DNA from 4 places in the Paenibacillus sp. GD4 genome. Region 1 is predicted to be linked to each of the others. Evidence: riboswitches for the same ligand, from Rfam matches in the RefSeq annotation. Region 1 holds a riboswitch; each other region holds the start of a gene.

Region 1 (4,650 bases):
TCTGTGGATTCGGATGCACGGTTACCTGAAGCTCTGCCGTATACTTTGACAGCTTGTCTACTAAGAAAATACTAGCTATACCCGGATAGGGAGCACTGCTTCTTGTCAGCGTGAGTGTCGACCATTGCTCCCCGTTCACGGTCACGCTGCCGAAAGCAGGACCCTGGTTGTTTTGCTTGATAGTCAAGACCTCCGGCTTGCCCGCAACGATACCAAAGTTTTCAGACCGAAGCTCGGTGCTCCCCTGCCAACGGAATAAAATCATAAACTCTGAAAAATTCGAATCAACCGTCAGCAACTGATTGGAAGAGTGATAGAGCCCTTTGACTACAATGGATGGAGGCTGGCTACCCGGCTCCGTCTGCTGCCCTCCCCCGCCGCCGCTTTCATCGCTTTCGCTTTCGTTGGAGGCCGATGGTGCCGTTGCCGGATTTCCTAGGGAAGAAGGCTGCTTCTCGAACGTGGTGGCCTGCGCCCCCTCGCCAAGGGTTGCTTTTTCAATGGTTCCTTGCCCCTCTACCTTAATGACCTCGCTTGCAATCAGTTCCTTGATAACCACAGTGGTCCCTAAGCTGACTAGGTTGTTTGAGGCTCCATCCGCCACATCCAGCGTCACGACCGAACCATGAACCAGCTCGATTTTAGCCCCGGAGGATGCAATCTGAACCTCCTGGAAATCCCCCGCCAGCTTCACCACGGTTCCTGCCGGTAAGCTTGGCTGCAGAGTTACCTTTATAAATCCGCTTCCTGTACTGCCTTCCTCTTCAATGTTGACGGCTGAGAATACCTCCACCAGCTGCACTACCGTAGTGCCGGCAGCTACAACACGAACCTCTCCGCCTGCTTTCTCAATAATTACGGTGGCAAACGAACTGTTGACCAAGTGAATACTATGGGCTCCGCCGCCCTTCACTGTCGTTTTGCCGCGTACCGTTACATTCTCAAGGGTCACATCGCCTTCCCCAATGCCTTCCCCCAGCAAGAGGTCTCCGGAGATGATCATATTGCGAAGCGTGACCCCGGAGCCATTGACAATGACGTCCTGCTGTAGAGTCTCTGTACCGTGCTCCGGTCCGTAGATTCCAGCCTTTGTATACGAGAGAGGCTCCTGCTTCAGCTTCGTCTGAGCCGAGCGCTCGATCGTTACGACGGCTTCCGCGCGAGTCACCTTACGGGCCGGAGCGAAGCTTCCATCACCGTACCCGTTCATAATCCCTTTTGCCGAGACGGCAGCGACTTCCTTCCTGCTCCATGCGGGGATCACTGCTTGGTCTTGGTACTTGAGGTCTTCGCCCCCCGGCTCCAGCTTTAGTAACCCTGTGAGCATCACCGCCAGTTCCTGACGAGTGACGGCATCCCCCGGACGAATCGTCCCGTCTTCGTAGCCCTTCATATATCCGGCTGCCGTCGCCGCCGAGATAGGTTTGTACTGCCACTCGTCCTTCGATACGTCCGGGAAAGAAGCCGTGCCGTTCGTCGAAGTAAGATGGAACTTACGATTAATTAGCGCGGCCATTTCTGCCCTCGAAATCGAATGGTCAGGCCGGAAGGTCCCGTCCTCATACCCTTCAATCATTCCCTCCTTCACCCACTGCGCGATGGTTTCTTCCGCCCAATGGTTACTGATGTCCGTAGCTGCACTCGCCTTCAAGGCAAAGCTGAAGAAAACCACCCAGGCCAAGGCCAACATAAGTGCTTTGGGTTGAAACATCACTTTCATCGATCTGACTCCCTCCTGCTTCCTCTTGTCCGCTTACATCGAACGGCTATGCTTTCAGGACCCCTGGATACGGAAAAGTCCCCTGAAAGGCTCCGAAGGCTGCACGATAACATCATGCAGCGTTCGATCACCCTTAGAGGACCTTATCACATGCATCGTTTCGGTAGCCTGGCAATCCTGGACCGCAATTCGCCCTTGAGCGTTGATTGCGTTCGTTAGACCCATAGCTTTGCGTCACCGTCTTTCGGCGGTTTTGCCTTTGTCGTTCAATGGTACTATTCGTCTGATTTTGTTGAATGGTAGGACGTAGTCATTTTATCACAGGAATTTGAGCCCCGACAATACAAAATATTCCTTTCCAATAGGCCTATAACACTATTCATCTCATCCTATCTCACACCATACCCCGCTTCGATTTCGTACACTTCAAGCGATACTTACGCCCATACCCCCTGCCATAGCGAATAATCCGGTGCAGCATGCTCCGATCCCTCAGCTTGGTGAAGGGGCACGGGTCGGGGCTGGTGTTCACCTCCAGAATCCAGGGCTTCAGGTGACGGTCCAGGGCGATATCCGCGCCAATCTCCCGGATCCCGGGAAAGACGGCGGCGAGCTGCCGTGCGGACTTCACCCCAATGCGCTGCATGGACGCGATTAGTGCTTTTCTTCTCCCATGGCTTGCATAGGGCTGTAAAATCACGTCCACCGGATAGATCGTCCCCCCCTGGCTTCCGTTGGTAACCACCTTGCGGGGATGGGCCACCCGGCCGACAATGCCCGTAGCATCCCATGACCCCCGGCGGCTGCGCTGTACCATGACCCGGATATCAAAGGGACGTCCTCGGTAGGTTAACAGCTCGATGCCCTTTTGTACCAAATACGGCGTCCCCTTGGTCAATCGATAAAGCTCCTGATAAGCTTTGCCAAAATGCGCAAAGGAGCGTACCCGCGTGCCTTCCTGGTAGCGGTAAACGGTACGTGCCCTCCGCCCTCCTCTTCTGATCTTGTCCACCCTTATGACGCCGTTTCCTTGGGCGCCTTGGCACGGCTTGATGTAGACCATACCGTACTTGTGCAGCATGTCATAGAGAACGCGTCCATTCATGCTCTGCGTTAAGGGAATTTGGCTTCTTACCTCTGCGCATCGACACAGTACCTTCGTCTTGATCAGCTTATCCGGCACATGGCGGATATGCCTCTTCATAGGATCCCTCCGTTCTATGGACTCTCTAGGTTACTATACGGGGGGAACAGGGTATTGGACTGGGCAATGACCCAATGCGGACACCGAAATTCCATTTTTTACATAAGCTTTACTGTGCACATCTATCTCAAAGTAAGGGAGTCGGACATGTACCATGGATCAATGGAAGGCTAAGCTGATAGAGGTAGGGGAAACGTACCCATGGTATACGGGCCTGCTTGGGGGCAGACAGGCGGAGGAATTCGGCAGTCTTCAAGAGCTGCCGCTGATCACTTCGGCTGTCCTTGAGGCTCACTACTATCACCAGACGCCGGATCCCGCCCTTGCGGTATACCGCACGTCAGGCACCAGCTCGGGCCGTCGGAAGGCGATCTTCTACTCCGAGGAGGACGACAGAAGGTATGTCGAGATCAAGACCCGGCTGTTCGGCAAGCTGCTCGAGGGCAGCGGCTGCAGAAGGGCGCTGGCCGATATGGGAACCGGCCATGCGGCGAGTACGGCTACAGCGATTTTCGACCGTCTGGGCCTCGACAATCGTTCGATCTCCTTCGAGCTGCCGATAGAGCGGCATATCGAAGCGCTGACGGCGTTCCGCCCGGACCTGCTCTATACGATGCCGTCCATCCTCGATCATATCGTCTATGCCTCCGGGGACCCCCGTGCCTTCGGCATCCGCAAAATCATCCTGGTCGGGGAAATCGCCCCGCCCCAATGGCAGCGTAATATGGCTCAGTTGTTCGGACTGGATTCCCGCGATGTAATCGATACCTATGGCTCGATCGAAATCGGCACGATTGCCTACTACTCCCATGATATCGGCAGATACCTTCTTGTCGACAATATGATCGCCGAAGGGATCGGGACGAAGGAGCTTGGGGAAGCGCTGGAGCCGCTTGGGGCCGATGAAAGTGTCCTCGTGCTGACCTCCCTTGTGCGCAGCATGCTTCCGGCTCTACGGTTTGTGACGTATGATGTGGTGCGTGATCTCAGGCCTGTCATAGTGGATGGCGTGGAGAAAATGAGCTTTCAGTCGATCGTCAAGCGGGTTGGCCGCGAGCTGAAGCACGGGGAAAAAATCAGCGTTTACGATATTGAGCAGGTCGTCTACCGGCATCTGGAGGATGCGATGGTTCGCGTGAAGATGCATAACAATGCCCTGGTGGTGGCGATTCAGAGCAAATCGGCAACGGAGGAGGCAGCTCGCATCATTCAAAAAGAGCTCGGGGAATGCATCCCGGAAATCGGTCTGATGATTCAAAACCGGCTGCTGGGAAATATTCGGGTGACCCTCTTACCGGAAGGCGAGCGGATGGAGAACGGCCAGGTAAAAAATAAGAAGCTCTATTATTAGAAGACAAAGGTTGGATAAGGATGAACACCGAAGGTAGTATGATTTCCGCAATCGGAAATACGCCACTCCTCCGACTCCGCCGCCTATTCCCTGACGGCGGGCCGGAGGTACATGCCAAGCTGGAGCTGCTGAACCCCGGAGGAAGCGCCAAGGACCGCCCGGCCCTGCGAATGATTCAAGAGGCCTGGCACACCGGGATGATTGGACCCGGTTCCGTCCTTATCGAGTCGAGCTCCGGCAATATGGCGATTAGCCTGGCCATGATCAGCAGATATCTCGGCATACGCTTCGTCTGTGTGATCGATCCGAGAACGACGGAAACCAATATCCGCATTCTGAAGGCCATGGGCGCGGAGATCGACTATGTCGCCGACC
Region 2 (4,650 bases), 350 kb from region 1:
GCAGGTTTAGAATCTAGTAATTCGGGCAACTCTAGTTACTAGTCATAGGAACCTACTTTTTTTCGAGGAGGAGTTAGAAGATGAGAACGACAATGCGAAAGTGGACGATCATGGTGGCTATTGTGGTATTATTAAGTGTGAATTCTAGAGCGGATGCATATATTGAAATGGAAGATGTTATGCGCAACGAAATTTTGGAATCGGGGTATTTGCCATATGGTCTGGCCATGCTGGAAGAAGAGCCTCCGGCACCTGAGGAGGAGCGGAAGCCTGTCGTTCCGGAAGCCGTCAAATACCAGGTGAACCGGGGAGATACATTGTACAAGATCGCCCGCGATTTCGGCATCAACGTACAATTGCTGGCTGCAGCGAACGGGATTCAGAATGCCAATGCTCTGCGTATAGGGCAGGAGCTGGAAATCCCGGCTATCGGAGGGGAGCTGGAGCTGCCGGCCGGTGAGGCTAAGGTGATCAAGAAGGTGCTTAGCTCCACTCTGACAGCTTATACGGCTGGGGTGGAATCGACGGGCAAAACGCCTTCCAGCCCCGCCTACGGCATCACCTACAGCGGCAGCAGGGCGACGGAAGGGCGTACGGTAGCAGTAGATCCGAACATCATTCCGCTCGGTTCACTGGTTTATATTGACGGTGTAGGCGTCCGTCAGGCGGAGGATACCGGCTCGGCGATCCGCGGCGCCAGAATCGACGTCTACATGGAGGACGTAAAGCAAGCAAGGCATTTCGGCGTGAAGAAGAATGTCAAGGTATATGTGTTGTCGTAAGGAAGCTGAAGATGAAGCTGAAGGAGCAGTGCTGTGTGAACCCGGAACAACAGAAGGAAGCCGTTGTGGACACGTACATAGAGGATTACGAGGAGTTCGTAGATGAGGACGACCGCTGGAGACCGAGCCCCGTCGGCAATTCGGGCAGGCAGAAGGACCGCAGGCATGCCGTCAAGCCGCCGGAGCAAGGAAGGAAGCGGTGAGGAAACAAAAAAAGCAGCCCCGTCATCCCTCGAAGGGAAGATGGGGCTATTTCCTGTTGGAAGCGCAAATGCACGGTTTAGTGATATTCTTGAAACATGCCGTTCAAGCTGAGGATGCCGATGAGGCCGGTAGGTGAAAAACCAATGCCGGACAAGCAGTTCGAGCTTACGGAGCCTAGCTGCTCCGGCGGAGGCTGAATATCCGTAAACCGGGTCACCTTGTTGACGCGATCGACGATCATGCCGACCGTTTCCTCTCCGAGACGAACGATAATAATGCGGGTGGCTTTGGTAACAGCCTCTTCGGGAAGGCCGAAAAGCAGGCAAAGACTCACGATGGGGATGATGTACCCCCGTATGTTAATGACGCCTTTCATGTAGCTCTGCGCTTGCGGGAGTCTGGTAATGCTCTGCATTTTGATGATTTCATGAATGTCTTGAATCGGGAGAGCATAGGGCTCGCTCCCAAGGCTGAATTCGACATACTGCTCCTGTTCCATGGCTTGCATCATTTCCCCTCCTAAGCTTGATAAAAAGAAAAACTGCCCTTAACGCAGGGGCAGTTCCTCGTACAAAGCTCTCCCCAATGGCAGCCCGGCTGCCTTGGCGTCACTCGCTTTAGGCCCGTAGCTTTGCGTCCCCTCCTTTCGGCGGGTTTGCCTTTTTCATTCAGTTAGAAGTCAGTCATTCGACATAATTCGAGTTATACCTTGAGTATACCACGATTTTTGTCGAAATCTAGCATTTATTTTGGTGACATAGCAGCAAGGATTACGTTTTCTGTGTAAGATGATGATGCTTAAGGCACATTTTTTTTGCTAAGCTGCAGTGATTCCCTTCGTACATGACGTCTATATACCTGGAGAGGAGGGGGAGAGTCATCACAGAGGAGCAAAGGATCGCGCAGGCAGCGTCCGGGGATCGGGAAGCGTTCAGGCATCTGGCCCTGCAATACGGACCTTACCTGTATCAAGTTGTATATGGCGTGCTTCAATCGCCGAAGGATGCCGAGGATGTGACGCAGGAGGTGCTGCTCAAAATGCACTCTGCCCTCCCTCAGTATCAGCAGCAAGGGTTCAAGACTTGGATTACTCGTATAGCGGTAAACAAAGCGATCGACTTTAAGCGTTCAAGGCAGCGCAAACGCGAGGAGCTGACGGACGACGTTGAAATGCTGCTGGACGCGCCGGCGACTGTGCCGACCAGCGCGGTCGAGAAGCACGTATTAAGCAGGGAGCAGCGTGAGCAGGTTCGAAGCTCGATCCGGCAGCTGCCCGAGGCTTACCGGGATGTAGTGGTCGCCTTTTATATTGAGGAAAAAAGCTATCAGCAAATTGCATTGGAGCAGAAGCTGGCGCTCAAAACCGTAGAATCCAAGCTGTACCGGGCCAAGCAGTACATGCGCAGAACATGGAAGGAGGAGGACCACTAGAATGACGCACCCAACAAGAGAACAATGGCTCGACTATGCAGGCGGCCGAATGACCGAAGAGCAGCGGGAGCACTGTGACTTGCATCTTGCCCAGTGTGACGAATGCTTGATGCTGTATATGGATTGCCTTGGTGCAGTGTCGAATGAGATGCCTCAGCTGGCGGATCCGGCCGAACTGACCGAGCGGGTGCTGAAGCAGCTGCCGCCGGTCCTTGTACCGTCCGAGCCGCATCGTTCAAGGCTGTGGAGTCATCCGGTCTTTCACTACGCGGTTGCTGCTGCCATCACGCTGCTGCTTGTGAGCACGGGCATTTTTCAAGCTCTGCTGGGCAGCACCGGACAGCATGCGGTTGCCAGGGCTTCGTTGTACGATAACGAGTATGCCGCCCAGCAGTCCTTCTCCAGCCGGCTGCTGGATAAGACGGTGCTCGTCCTGGATTCCATTCAATCAAAAACAGAAAGAGGGGGTAAGCGATGAACCCGACAGTCCCACCCAAACATCCGATGGTTGCTTTTCTGCTTTCTTTTATTCCCGGGCTTGGCTTCCTGTATTTGGGGAAGCTGGGGAAGGGGCTGCTCTACGGCTGCGGCTTCTTCGGGCCTTTAGGCTTGCTGTTCCTTGCGCTCCTGCTGCGAAACGGGCGAGGCGCCGATGAGCTGCTTATCCTGCCGCTGTTCTCCGTCCTGATCGCCTTAATCAATCTGATCGATATGGCGCGGACGGTAAGCCGGGGTGCCCAGGCGGCTCACGGGGCTGGGGAGCATCAGAGGCGCGATCAGGATCGCGGCTTTACGATTGCGCTTTCCTTTATCCCGGGGCTGGGCCATCTTCAGCTTGGATTGATGCAGCGCGGACTATCTCTTTTGATCTCGTTTATCGGATTCGGAATGATGATCATTTTCATCACCGCGTGGACGAAGCAGGATGAGTTTCTCGCCTTCCTCGGCATTTTGCCTGTTTTCTGGATTTATTCCATGTTCGATGTCATTCAGCAGCTCAATCGTAAGGAACGGGGAGAGGAGCTTGCAGATCGCTCGGTATTCGAGGATTTTCAGGATAACCGCGAGGCAGGGAAGAGGAACAAGCTGCTGGCGACCCTGCTCTGCATGTTCCCGGGCGCGGGCCATATGTACCTGGGCTTTCAAAAGCGCGGCTTGCAGCTGATGGCGGCTTTCTTGTTCAGCATTTACATCATGGATGTGCTTCGCTTGTCGATTTTCTTGTTTCTTATTCCGATCCTATGGTTCTACAGCTTCTTTGACGGCCTCCAGCATATTTCGAAGCATGGCAAGGGAGACGTACAGGACGTGCCGATCGTTGACTGGCTCATTCATCATCAGCGCTGGGTAGGCTTCGGTCTGCTCGCGCTCGGCGCTTATTACTTGTTTGACCAGGTGATCCTTGGCATTCTAGAGCAAATGTTTCCGGGCGCGCGCATCACTTATCGGATCGAGCGGTATTTTCAGACGGTGGTCGTATCGTTGCTCTTTATTGGCGGGGGCATTCGCCTTCTTGCGGGGAGCAAGGGGAAGAAGGAGGGACCCAAATGAGAACTTGGCGTGTAGGGACGCTGTCCATGGGAGTTACGCTGGTAGGTCTTGGCGCAGCGCTGCTGGGCTCGCAATTTCAAGGGCTGGCGGCGTTCGACACCTTCGTGGCCTGGTGGCCGGTCCTTTTGATTCTGCTCGGGCTGGAGGTGCTGCTGTACTTGTTCTTCCAGAGGAAGGAAGAGCAGCGGGTGCATTATGATTTTCTAAGCATGCTTTTCGTTGGGGTACTGTTCAGCGGCTGCCTGGCCTTCACCTTCCTCACCAGCTTGGGCGTTGTCGGGGAAGTAAGAGGGATGCTGCAGCAGGTAGAGACGACATCCTCGCTTCCGGCGCTTCAGGAGGCACTCCCGTCCGAAGTGAAGAAGGTCATCGTCCAAACGACAGGCCGTCCGCCGAAGGTAGACCGTTCGCCGGAACGCACTGTCCATGTGTTCGGCACCTACCGGCAGATGCTTAAGGCAGGAGACAACGGGAGTCCGCTTTCCCGGGATGCCGTCTACGAGGTGAAGCAGGTCGGGGAGACGCTGTACATTCTTATCAAGTCGCTCCCGATGGAACGAGGGATACGAGCCTACTATCCTGACATGAATGTAACGGTTGTTTTGCCCGGCGATCTGCAGGCTGAGGTTAGAGGGCCGGGGAACGAGCCGATCCAGCTGTAAAATATAAAGAACCGCTCACC
Region 3 (4,650 bases), 1.8 Mb from region 1:
ATTCTCTCCTTTCGTGATTAACCCATCTCTGAATCAAATCATAGCGCAAATAAATAAAACATTCGCCGCAAATGAAACCTTTTCGCGTCAAATGCCGCAAATTTTGTTATACTGTTCCTAGGAAAGGAGCGTTATGAGCCGATGCAATTTCCAAACCAACTCCGTTGCACAACGCCGGACAAGAGGATCGGGGTCGAATTCGATCGCCGCAAGGGACACTACACCATGGCCATTAACCACATCCATTCGCAGTATGAGCTCTATTACTTATTTTCCGGGCGGAGGAGCTACTTTATTAAAGACCGGTCTTACTCGGTCGAAGCGGGAGACCTTATCTTCATTCGCTCCGGAGAAGTTCATAAAACCTCGGATGTCGGCATACCCGAGCATGATCGAATCTTAATTTATTACTGGGAGTCCTTCTTCGAGCAGCATCCTCCGGAGCTTGCCGAGCTGCTGCGCTCTCCCTTTATGGCTGATGCACCGCTGCTTCGTCTCCCCCTGCATGAGCGCTTAAAGCTGGAAGGGATGCTGCTGGCCGTGCTCGAAGAAATCCACGCTGCCGCTCCCGGCTACGAGCTCGCAGTTCAGCTTGCCTCTACCGAGCTTTTGCTGCATGCCGCACGTTATCATCAAAAAAACAAGACGGCGCCAATGGAGCATGTCTCGCCGATGCATGAAAAAATATCGGAAATCGTTCAATATATTAATGCGAATTACGCCGAACCGATCAGCCTGCCTCTGCTTTCCGAGAAATTTTATGTCAGTATCAGTCATATCAGCCGCAAATTTAAAGAAATTACCGGCTTCAGCTTCACGGACTATTTGAACCTCAAGCGAATCAAGGAGGCGCAGCGTCTGCTTCAGCAATCCGAGCTCAGCATTACCGATATCTCGGAGCAGGTCGGCTTCGATAATTTCTCCCATTTCGGCAAAGTATTCAAGAAGCAGACCGGTGTCTCTCCCCGCACCTACCGCAGCTCGGAAAAGGGTTGAATCGGCAACGGAAAAAAGACCGGCGCCTTGAGCTCGCATTTGCGCTGCTCAAATCCGGTCTTCCTTATCTGTTATCCTTCCGTTCTCGGCTTGCCCGGGTCGCACTCCGGCGCTTTGGTGCCGGCCGTAAGCGAAAGCTTCGTCAAATAATAGCATTCCTCGCGCGCCATATGATCCGCCATCAGCGGTGTCAATACACCCAGCACCTCGCCGGTCAGCCTCATCTCTTCCAGCTCCCGGAGGAAGCCCTTGAAGAGCACCATCTCCAGCTCAATCTCCTTGTTGAAGCGAGCCAGTGCCGGAAACTGCGAAATGTTCGCGCGCATGTAGCCTGCCAGCTCAACCGCTTTCATGTAAAAATCGCGGAAATGCGATTCGAAGCTCTGGGCGGTTTCAATCAACGGCTTCTCCGCCATATCAAGGTCGCCGGCAATCGAAGCGGCATGCCCGAATGCATCCTGAAGCCATACCAGATGGTGGTGGATTTCATTATACATGGGAGCCGGTTGACCCGAAACGAGGAACCGGAGGACACGCAAATACTCCTCCACTTCATTGACCATATGGTTCAGAAAGCTCGGCGGCAGCTTAAGGCCAATCTTACCCGTAAGGTGTCTGCGCAGCAGATGGAGCTTGAAGTTCCTTAGATCCTGAGCGCGAGTATAGCTCTCCCGGCTAAGCTCCTGCAGCTGCGCTTCATCCAGCTCCGTCCTGGATTTTTCCAGCAGCTCATCCAGCTTCGCAATGTAAAACCGGGCACGCTGAATCTCCTGTACTTCATCCGGAGATAACGCGTCCTTAATGAACCGGGCATGATCGCCCGCAATCTGCAGCCAAAAGCGATGCTCGAATGAAGCCGATGCCGCGTAATCGGTCGGTTGCACAGGAATTCCTCCTATTAGGCCGGCTGAAATCTTCACAGCCCTAGTTTATCACCTAATATGTATGCAGGAGGCTTATCCATTTGAACAAACTTTTACTTCTACGCGTACCGAACCTTTTCCGTCCGGTAGCTTAAGTAATCAAACAGTTTGAGCAGCACATCATTACTGGCATCAAAACGCACGGAAAGCTTAACCTCACCGCGCCAATAAAAGGTAATGACATGATGACGCTGTCCCATCACCATCTCCAAGTCCCAGCAGGGCCGCGTCAGCTCGTATTCCTCCCGGTTGATCACCATTCTCGGTCCGTCGCCCGTCAAATACAAGCCTACGACGTCACTGCCCACCTTCGTACAAAACTCCTGCTTCATCATTATGTCCCTCTTTGCTTTTAGAATAGGTTGTCACACATACAAAGAACCTCCGTCCCAAGGACTGGAGGCCCGCATCTATACGCGAATCATCTTTCCTTCGGCGGCTGGCTGGCTTAACGCATCTTCTCCGTAGTAGCCCCTGTAGCTTTGCGTCACAGACTTTCGTCTGCTTTGCCCATATCGAGAACGATCGAATTTTGTCTTTTGTTATCCTTTCTTAGCATAAAAGATAGGTCTCACGGAATATATCAACCATAGTGCTCAATTTCTGGAATTCACGTAGGTCTTTAGTCCTGAATTAAACAATTGATTCCCTCTGGAATAAAAGTAAGAACCGCCTACTGTTACTATCGCCAATCCTAGGAATAACGGAGATCCGCCCCAGTGAGATAGTACAGCTCCCCCAATGATCGGCCCGATAAAGTGTCCCAGACTTGTGAACGACTGCGCCCCGAAGTAAGTCCCTCGCATTCCCTCCGGCGCCAGCCGGTCGATTAGGGCATTCGATGCAGGAAAGTTACATATTTCCCCCAGCGTAAAAAAGAACATCGATACCATGAACAGCAGCCACGAATCCGCAAAGGCGTACCCGATATTGCCTAGGGCAAACATGAGATTTCCAGCCACGATCGCTGCAAGCGGGCCGAAGCGCTCCCCGAACCTTGATACCGGTACCTGCAGCACGACTACGGTAATGGCGTTAATACTCATCAGCAAAGCGAACAGTGTCGCTCCGTCGGCTACGCTTCGCTCCACATATTGTGATAAGGTCACTGTCATCTGGGAATAGCTGATCGCTCCGATGATTCCGCCCATAATATACAATCGGAATACCCGGTCTCCGGTGATGACGCGCCATGCTGAAGCAACCGTTACTTGGCTTTTGTGTTCTCCTTCGATTTTTTGAATACCGAATCGCTGCAGCAGCAAGTAAAGACCTATAGCATATGCCAAATAAATGCCGGCGGTAATAAGGAAAGGCAGCCACGCCTCCATCGTACCGAAATACGCTCCGAGAAGCGGCCCTACGGCAACACCGACATTGATGGCAAGGTATCGGAGCGAGAATACCTTCAATCGCTTCTCCTTCGTCGTCACATCCACCATCAACGCCTGGGAAACCGGCTCGTAGAAGGCACGGCAAACGCCGTTGAGCATATTGAGCAGCAGAAAGGCTGCAGGCGATTTCGCTACAGCGAAGCCCATGAAGATGACGACCCAGCCGATCAGGGCGATCATCATGATCAGCTTCCGTCCGAGACGGTCAGAGAGAGCTCCTCCGATAAACCCCGCCGCCGTCCCCGCCAGAGAGCCCGCGCCGATGATCGCCCCGATGAGCAGCGGATTCATTCCATCTCGGGACAAATAGATGGCCAGGAAGGGCATGCTCATGGACGAGGCGGCGCGGGCCAGAATGGTACCGACGAGCAAGGTATGAACAATCGGATGATAGGCGTGCAGAAAGAGCAGGAAACGGGCAAAACCCGTTTTTTGTGCAGAGTCTATTTTAGGAAGCAATTTGTGCGTTCTCCTTTTATTGACCAACGGTTGGTAAATTGGAGATCATTATACAACAAAAAAAGAGCCCTGCACAGGCTCTTTTTCATTTGATGTATTTCTTCGCCTTCTCAATCGCTTCGTCTTCCGTAGCTCCGGTAACGTAGCGACCGTTTACGTAAATAAAAGCAAACCGCGAGCAGGGACCGCAGTAGGATTTGCAGCCTATCTTAATCTCCGCATCCGGCGCAAGCTTCTGAAGCTTGGGAACAGCGGTTTTCATTCTCATGTGCTTGCATTTGTCGCAAACCCGAATGTCGTTGGCCATACGGACCTTTCCTTTCTATACGCAGGGACAAGCCGAATTAATGGTCGCCGTGATTGCCTTTGCTCGGATTCGTTACGGCGAAGCCCTCCTGCGGAGTATAGAAGTAATCAATCCGAACGCCGTCCAGCAGCGCTTCGTTCTTTTGCAGAATCACATCGATGCCTTTATCGGTAGAAACGACAACGTCCTTCTCCGTAGGCGTATCCATAGCAAGACCATAATGCGCGTGGTCGCCGTGGCTGTGGGTAACATAGACGCGAAGCTTCAAATTTTTGTCTTCTTCCTTCTCAATCTCGGCCAGAAGGACCTTCGCCGCGTTGCGGGAAATTTTAACGTTCATCCTAGTAACAGCTCCCATGTGCGTTTTTCCCTATTGTATAGAAATGAAGACGGGAAAGCAACCAAGCTTAGCAATCGGTGTCGAATCCGGGCTGTATCCTCAGAGTCAGCTCTTCGACGCTCAAAGGGGTGCTTGCGGCGAGATCCGTCGCCCCGAGGTGCAGCTCCCGAATGGATTCGGTATCCTTCAGCAGATGTCCTGTAAGAATGCATACCGCCGTCTCTTCCCGGT
Region 4 (4,650 bases), 1.7 Mb from region 1:
TACAGCTGCAGCGCTGGCTCTGCTGGGACCGCACATGGAATGGGTGGAAGCCAAAGGCTGGGAGGATGAACGGCTTCAAGGCTTGATTCTCGAAGCCCTTGCGCTGCATGCCCATGGAGAAAAGCTGAGATCCTTGCAGCAGCTGAGCTATGCCTTGGCATTAGCGGAGCCGGGAGGCTTCGTCCGGCTGTTTCTCGAGGAAGGGCTGCCGATGGCCGGTCTCTTGTCGGAAGCCGCGGCTGCGGGAATCATGCAAGAGTACATCGGAAAGCTGCTGTCCGCCATGAAAGCGGAGGGAATCCATAGCGGGCTCCTCTCCGATCTGCCTCAAGCGCCCTCACTGATTGAGCCGCTTACCGCGCGGGAAACGGAGGTGCTCCGTCTCATAGCCCTAGGATTGTCGAATCACGAGATAGGCGAGCGCCTTTTCATTTCCCTGAGTACGGTGAAAGGGCATAACCGGATCATCTTCGACAAGCTGCAGGTCAAACGGCGCACCGAAGCGGTAGCTCTTGCCCGCAAGCTTGGTCTTCTTTAAGCATTTCGTCAAAACCGTACTTTAGTATCTATGGAATCGCATCCATTGGCATGTATGCTAATTCCAATATGCCGTTGGGGGAGGAAGTCCATGAGAGCGATATTATGTACAAAATACGGTTCCGCGGATGTGCTGAAGCTGGCTGAGGTGGAGAAGCCGATTCCCAAGGACAAGGAAGTGCTGGTGAAAATTCATGCGACGACGGTGTCGGCCGGTGACTTGCGTGTGCGCCGCTTTCAAAGCCCGCTATCGCTGTGGCTCCCTATGCGCATTGTCTTGGGACTTAGGAAACCGAGGAAGCCCATCCTTGGCGTCGAGCTGGCCGGAGAGATTGAAGCGGTGGGCAAGGAGGTCCGGAGCTTTCGGGAAGGGGATCAAATTTATGCCCTGACCGGGATGGGCTTCGGAGCGCATGCGGAGTACACATGTTTGCGGGAGGACGGTGTGATGGCTTTAAAGCCCGCGAACATGAGCTATGAAGAGGCGGCTGCCGTTCCTATGGGAGCTACGACGGCATTGCATTTTTTTCGCAAAGGGAATATAAGGCAAGGGCAGAGGGTTCTAATCTATGGAGCTTCCGGAGCTGTAGGCACGTCTGCGGTGCAGCTGGCGAAATATTATGGCGCGGAGGTTACCGGGGTGTGCAGCGCCTCCAACCTTGAATTTGTCAAAGCCATAGGGGCGGATCAGGTGATGGACTACACGAAGGAGGAGTTTACCCTGGAAGTAGGGTGCTACGATCTGATCTTCGACGCTGTAGGGAAGCTCTCGAAATCCGCTGCCAAGAAAGCACTTGCTCCAAGCGGGAGCTATGTGACGGTCGATGGCCAAGGGATTGCCAAGGTACGCAAGGAAGATCTGCTTTTCCTCAAAGGGCTCGCAGAAGAAGGGAAGCTGAAAGCGGTTATCGATAGACGCTACTCGTTGGAGCAAGTTCCCGAAGCGCATCGTTATGTTGAAAAAGGGCATAAAAAAGGGAATGTCGTCATCACGGTGAAGCATGAGAATTGTATGTAATTTTATAAGAGAAGGCCACTGGGTTGCCGTTACCGGTGGTTTTTATTTTGCGCATATAAAGTGGTATGGTAATCCTTGCCCGTAGTCCCTTAGACAAATAGCTAAAAATATCTTATACTAAAATGTGTCGAATAATGTCGAGTGGGCAAACCTTCCGAAAGGAGGGGGCGCAAAGCTTCGGGCCTAAGGAGTGCTGACTCTAGGGCGGCCGGGCCGCAGAAATCGGATTGCGTTTGAATCATCGCAACGCGGCGCCAATAACTCGCAGCATGTCATGTTCATCGATGGAGTGAGGGGAAAGCCTATGAATTTGCGGATCAAATTGCCGATCCTTATCGTTGTCATTGTTTCAGCCTCCATACTTATTTCCGGGATCATCACATATTTCTATAGCTCGGAGCTTCTGCTTCGCAAGAGTGACGACGAAATGAAGGCGAATGCTTATCGTATGGGAGAAGCCATTCGGGGGTTGGTTTCCGCAGAAATACGGCAAACCGAAATCCTCGCCTCCCAGCAGCTGTTTCGTCATACGCTGGCCGCTAGAAGCGAATCCGGCGTACATTTTTTTGATTCGACGAATCCGCAGCTCTCATTATCTACGAAGGCGCTTCAGGACGCTTATCACGGTTCGGTGCTGCATGAGAAATTTTGGCTCGGCGATTCCGAGGGAGTAGTTATTGCCGGCAGCGACGCAGCACCGGAGACAGGTCAAATTATAGTGAAGGACCGCAGCTACTTTATCGCGGCGATGAAAGGGGCACCGGCTGTTAGCGGCACGATTGCTTCCAGGGCCAACAGCCAAACGATCATCGTTATTGCGGTGCCGGTTAAGGAACCTTCAGGCCAAGTCATAGGGGTCGTCGGCAATTCCATTTATACTTCTTTTTTCTCGGATCAGTTGAAGGGCATCAAAATAAACAAGCATGGAGTGCTGTATATCGTGGATGCTGACGGAATGATATTGGCTCACTCCGCCAACGACAACTTGATTCAAACGAAGGTAAAAAGCGAGGAGATTATAAGCGTTATCCGGGATCAATCCGATGAAATGAACGGCGGTATGGTGATTTCGAACGGTCAAGGGTCCAAATATTTGGCGTATTCCAAAATCCCTCTGGCCGATTGGACCGTCATCGTAGAGGATGACGTGGCGGACATTCAAAGTCCGCTGATCGATTTGGCCTATAAGTACGCGATGGTGCTTCTTCTTTCCATCACAGCGGCGTTCGGGTTGTTCGTCATGATCTTGTTCCGTTGGGTGACGAAACCGCTTCACGAGATTATCAGAGTAATTATGCGAGCCGGGGCAGGGGACCTTACCGCCAGGGTGCAGCTCCGGGCTAAGGATGAATTCCGTGTGCTCGGGACCTCGCTCAATGACATGCTGATTCGAATCGGGGAGCTGATGCAGGCGCAGGAAACGGCGAACCGTCTTCAGCTGGAAAACGTCGCGGAGCGGGAGAGGAGCCGGGTTTCCGAGCTGCTTCGAACCTGCATGTATAAGCTGAATTCTACTTTGGATGCCGAGCAAGTGAAGGACCTTGCCTTCTACGAGCTGCTGAAGCTTGTCCGTTATGATCGCGCGGCTTCATGGATGCTGGAGTCCGATCGTTTAGTCCCTCATGCGGAAACCGATCACGGCATAGGATTGTCTCAACGGGATCCCTTAGAGGTTAAGGCTTGGTTTGCTCAAATGAGACAAGACCACCAGCCGATTATGGTATGCAGTACGGATGGACAGGGCTACCTTCTGGCCGTACCGCTCGAAATGCACGGGAAGCTCGTTGGTTTGCACATCATCGAGAGGAAGGAGCCGGCCTTTGAGCGAAGTGAAGTCGAGCTGGTGTTAAGCTTTTGCAGCCAAGCGGTCATCGCCGTGACGAATGCGCAGCTGTATCGGGAAAAGGAAATGATGGCCATAACGGATGAGCTGACCGGCATCTATAATCGCCGTCACTTTTTCCATCTGGCCGAGCAATGGCTGGAACGAGCCGAGCTGCATGGAGAGCCGATCTCCGTTATTTTATATGATGTAGATTATTTCAAGCAGGTAAACGATCGCTTCGGACATCTCTTTGGGGATTTGGTGCTGAGGAATGTACCGCTGGTAGTGGCCCCGCATCTTCCGCCTCAGCATCTTATGGCACGTTACGGCGGAGAGGAGTTTGTTCTGCTGCTGCCGGGACATCGTGGTGCGGAGGCATGGAAGGTCGCGGAAGCGATGCGCCGAATTGTAGCCGATCACAGCTTCGAGCCTGAGCAGCTCCCGATTCAAATTACTGCAAGCCTTGGCGCAGCGGAGAATGTGAGGGGTGAAGGGCTAAGGTCGCTGCTGCAGCGGGCGGATCAAGCCTTGTATGAAGCGAAACGTTCGGGACGCAACTGTACCGTTCTTGCCGAACCCTCCGAGAGCATGGAACGACACTCATAATACGTAGAAAGGCAGGTACCTCGTTAGAACGATACAACGCGGCGCCTGCCTATTTCGTTATGCTCGTTTGGACCCGAGCCGCCTTACTTTGTCGAGCCACTTGGTCCGCAGCTCTTCCGATGACGGCCTGACCGGACCGATCTCGGTAATTCGCACCGGCTTTATGCCGCAAAAATGCAATATATTGCGTTTCATCACTTGATGTCCGGCATGCCGGTAGATCCACCGGTTGTACCAAGGCGGGGTGTCCATGGTGACGATCAGATGCGCGGATTTGCCGGAGAGCAGCTTATCCCAAAGAGGGGAATGCTCGCGGTACTTAAAGGCGAAGCCGGGTAAGAAGACTCGATCGATGAACCCCTTCAGGACTGCGGGCATCGATCCCCACCAGGTAGGGTAAATGAATACCAGGTGATCCGCCCATCGGATGAGCTGCTGCGCCTCCTTCAAATCCTCCTCCAGCTCCGTTCTTTGCCGGTATCCATATTTCAGATTCGGATCAAAGCGGATTAGGCTTAGATCAATCTCACGTACGTCAGCTTGGCTCCCCGCGGCTCCCGCCTTATATGCAGCCGATAAAGCCGCACAGTAGCTTTGCGAGTCAGGATGTCCCATGATGATGAGAATGTTCGATTTCATATGTTTTTCCTCCTCCGGAATGCTA

Evidence for each region. A riboswitch is a leader RNA that binds a small molecule or an ion and turns the genes downstream of it on or off. The one in region 1 is predicted to bind cyclic di-GMP.
Region 2: linked by a shared signal. The riboswitch ahead of RAC89_RS15360 (chemotaxis protein CheW) and the one ahead of RAC89_RS13475 (S-layer homology domain-containing protein) in region 1 are both predicted to bind cyclic di-GMP.
Region 3: linked by a shared signal. The riboswitch ahead of RAC89_RS04885 (hypothetical protein) and the one ahead of RAC89_RS13475 (S-layer homology domain-containing protein) in region 1 are both predicted to bind cyclic di-GMP.
Region 4: linked by a shared signal. The riboswitch ahead of RAC89_RS05555 (diguanylate cyclase) and the one ahead of RAC89_RS13475 (S-layer homology domain-containing protein) in region 1 are both predicted to bind cyclic di-GMP.

The regions. Positions count from the first base shown of each region.
Region 1 covers NZ_JAVCYK010000001.1:2,850,774-2,855,423, reverse strand. The annotation lists gene RAC89_RS13475 (S-layer homology domain-containing protein) at 1-1,720, opposite strand, end outside; cyclic di-GMP riboswitch class I at 1,880-1,988, opposite strand; gene RAC89_RS13470 (YheC/YheD family protein) at 2,115-2,924, opposite strand; gene RAC89_RS13465 (phenylacetate--CoA ligase family protein) at 3,079-4,275, shown strand; gene sbnA (2,3-diaminopropionate biosynthesis protein SbnA) at 4,296-4,650, shown strand, end outside.
Region 2 covers NZ_JAVCYK010000001.1:3,203,056-3,207,705, forward strand. The annotation lists gene RAC89_RS15350 (3D domain-containing protein) at 81-782, shown strand; gene RAC89_RS15355 (hypothetical protein) at 794-985, shown strand; gene RAC89_RS15360 (chemotaxis protein CheW) at 1,063-1,497, opposite strand; cyclic di-GMP riboswitch class I at 1,571-1,656, opposite strand; gene RAC89_RS15365 (RNA polymerase sigma factor) at 1,830-2,417, shown strand; gene RAC89_RS15370 (anti-sigma factor family protein) at 2,419-2,895, shown strand; gene RAC89_RS15375 (hypothetical protein) at 2,892-3,968, shown strand; gene RAC89_RS15380 (LiaF transmembrane domain-containing protein) at 3,965-4,630, shown strand.
Region 3 covers NZ_JAVCYK010000001.1:1,033,620-1,038,269, forward strand. The annotation lists gene RAC89_RS04875 (helix-turn-helix domain-containing protein) at 142-996, shown strand; gene RAC89_RS04880 (DUF2935 domain-containing protein) at 1,068-1,880, opposite strand; gene RAC89_RS04885 (hypothetical protein) at 1,979-2,254, opposite strand; cyclic di-GMP riboswitch class I at 2,351-2,440, opposite strand; gene RAC89_RS04890 (MDR family MFS transporter) at 2,516-3,772, opposite strand; gene RAC89_RS04895 (YuzB family protein) at 3,858-4,079, opposite strand; gene RAC89_RS04900 (iron-sulfur cluster assembly accessory protein) at 4,117-4,419, opposite strand; gene thrC (threonine synthase) at 4,487-4,650, opposite strand, start outside.
Region 4 covers NZ_JAVCYK010000001.1:1,159,199-1,163,848, reverse strand. The annotation lists gene RAC89_RS05565 (winged helix-turn-helix domain-containing protein) at 1-538, shown strand, start outside; gene RAC89_RS05560 (NAD(P)-dependent alcohol dehydrogenase) at 629-1,555, shown strand; cyclic di-GMP riboswitch class I at 1,690-1,776, shown strand; gene RAC89_RS05555 (diguanylate cyclase) at 1,746-3,986, shown strand; gene RAC89_RS05550 (NAD(P)H-dependent oxidoreductase) at 4,044-4,625, opposite strand.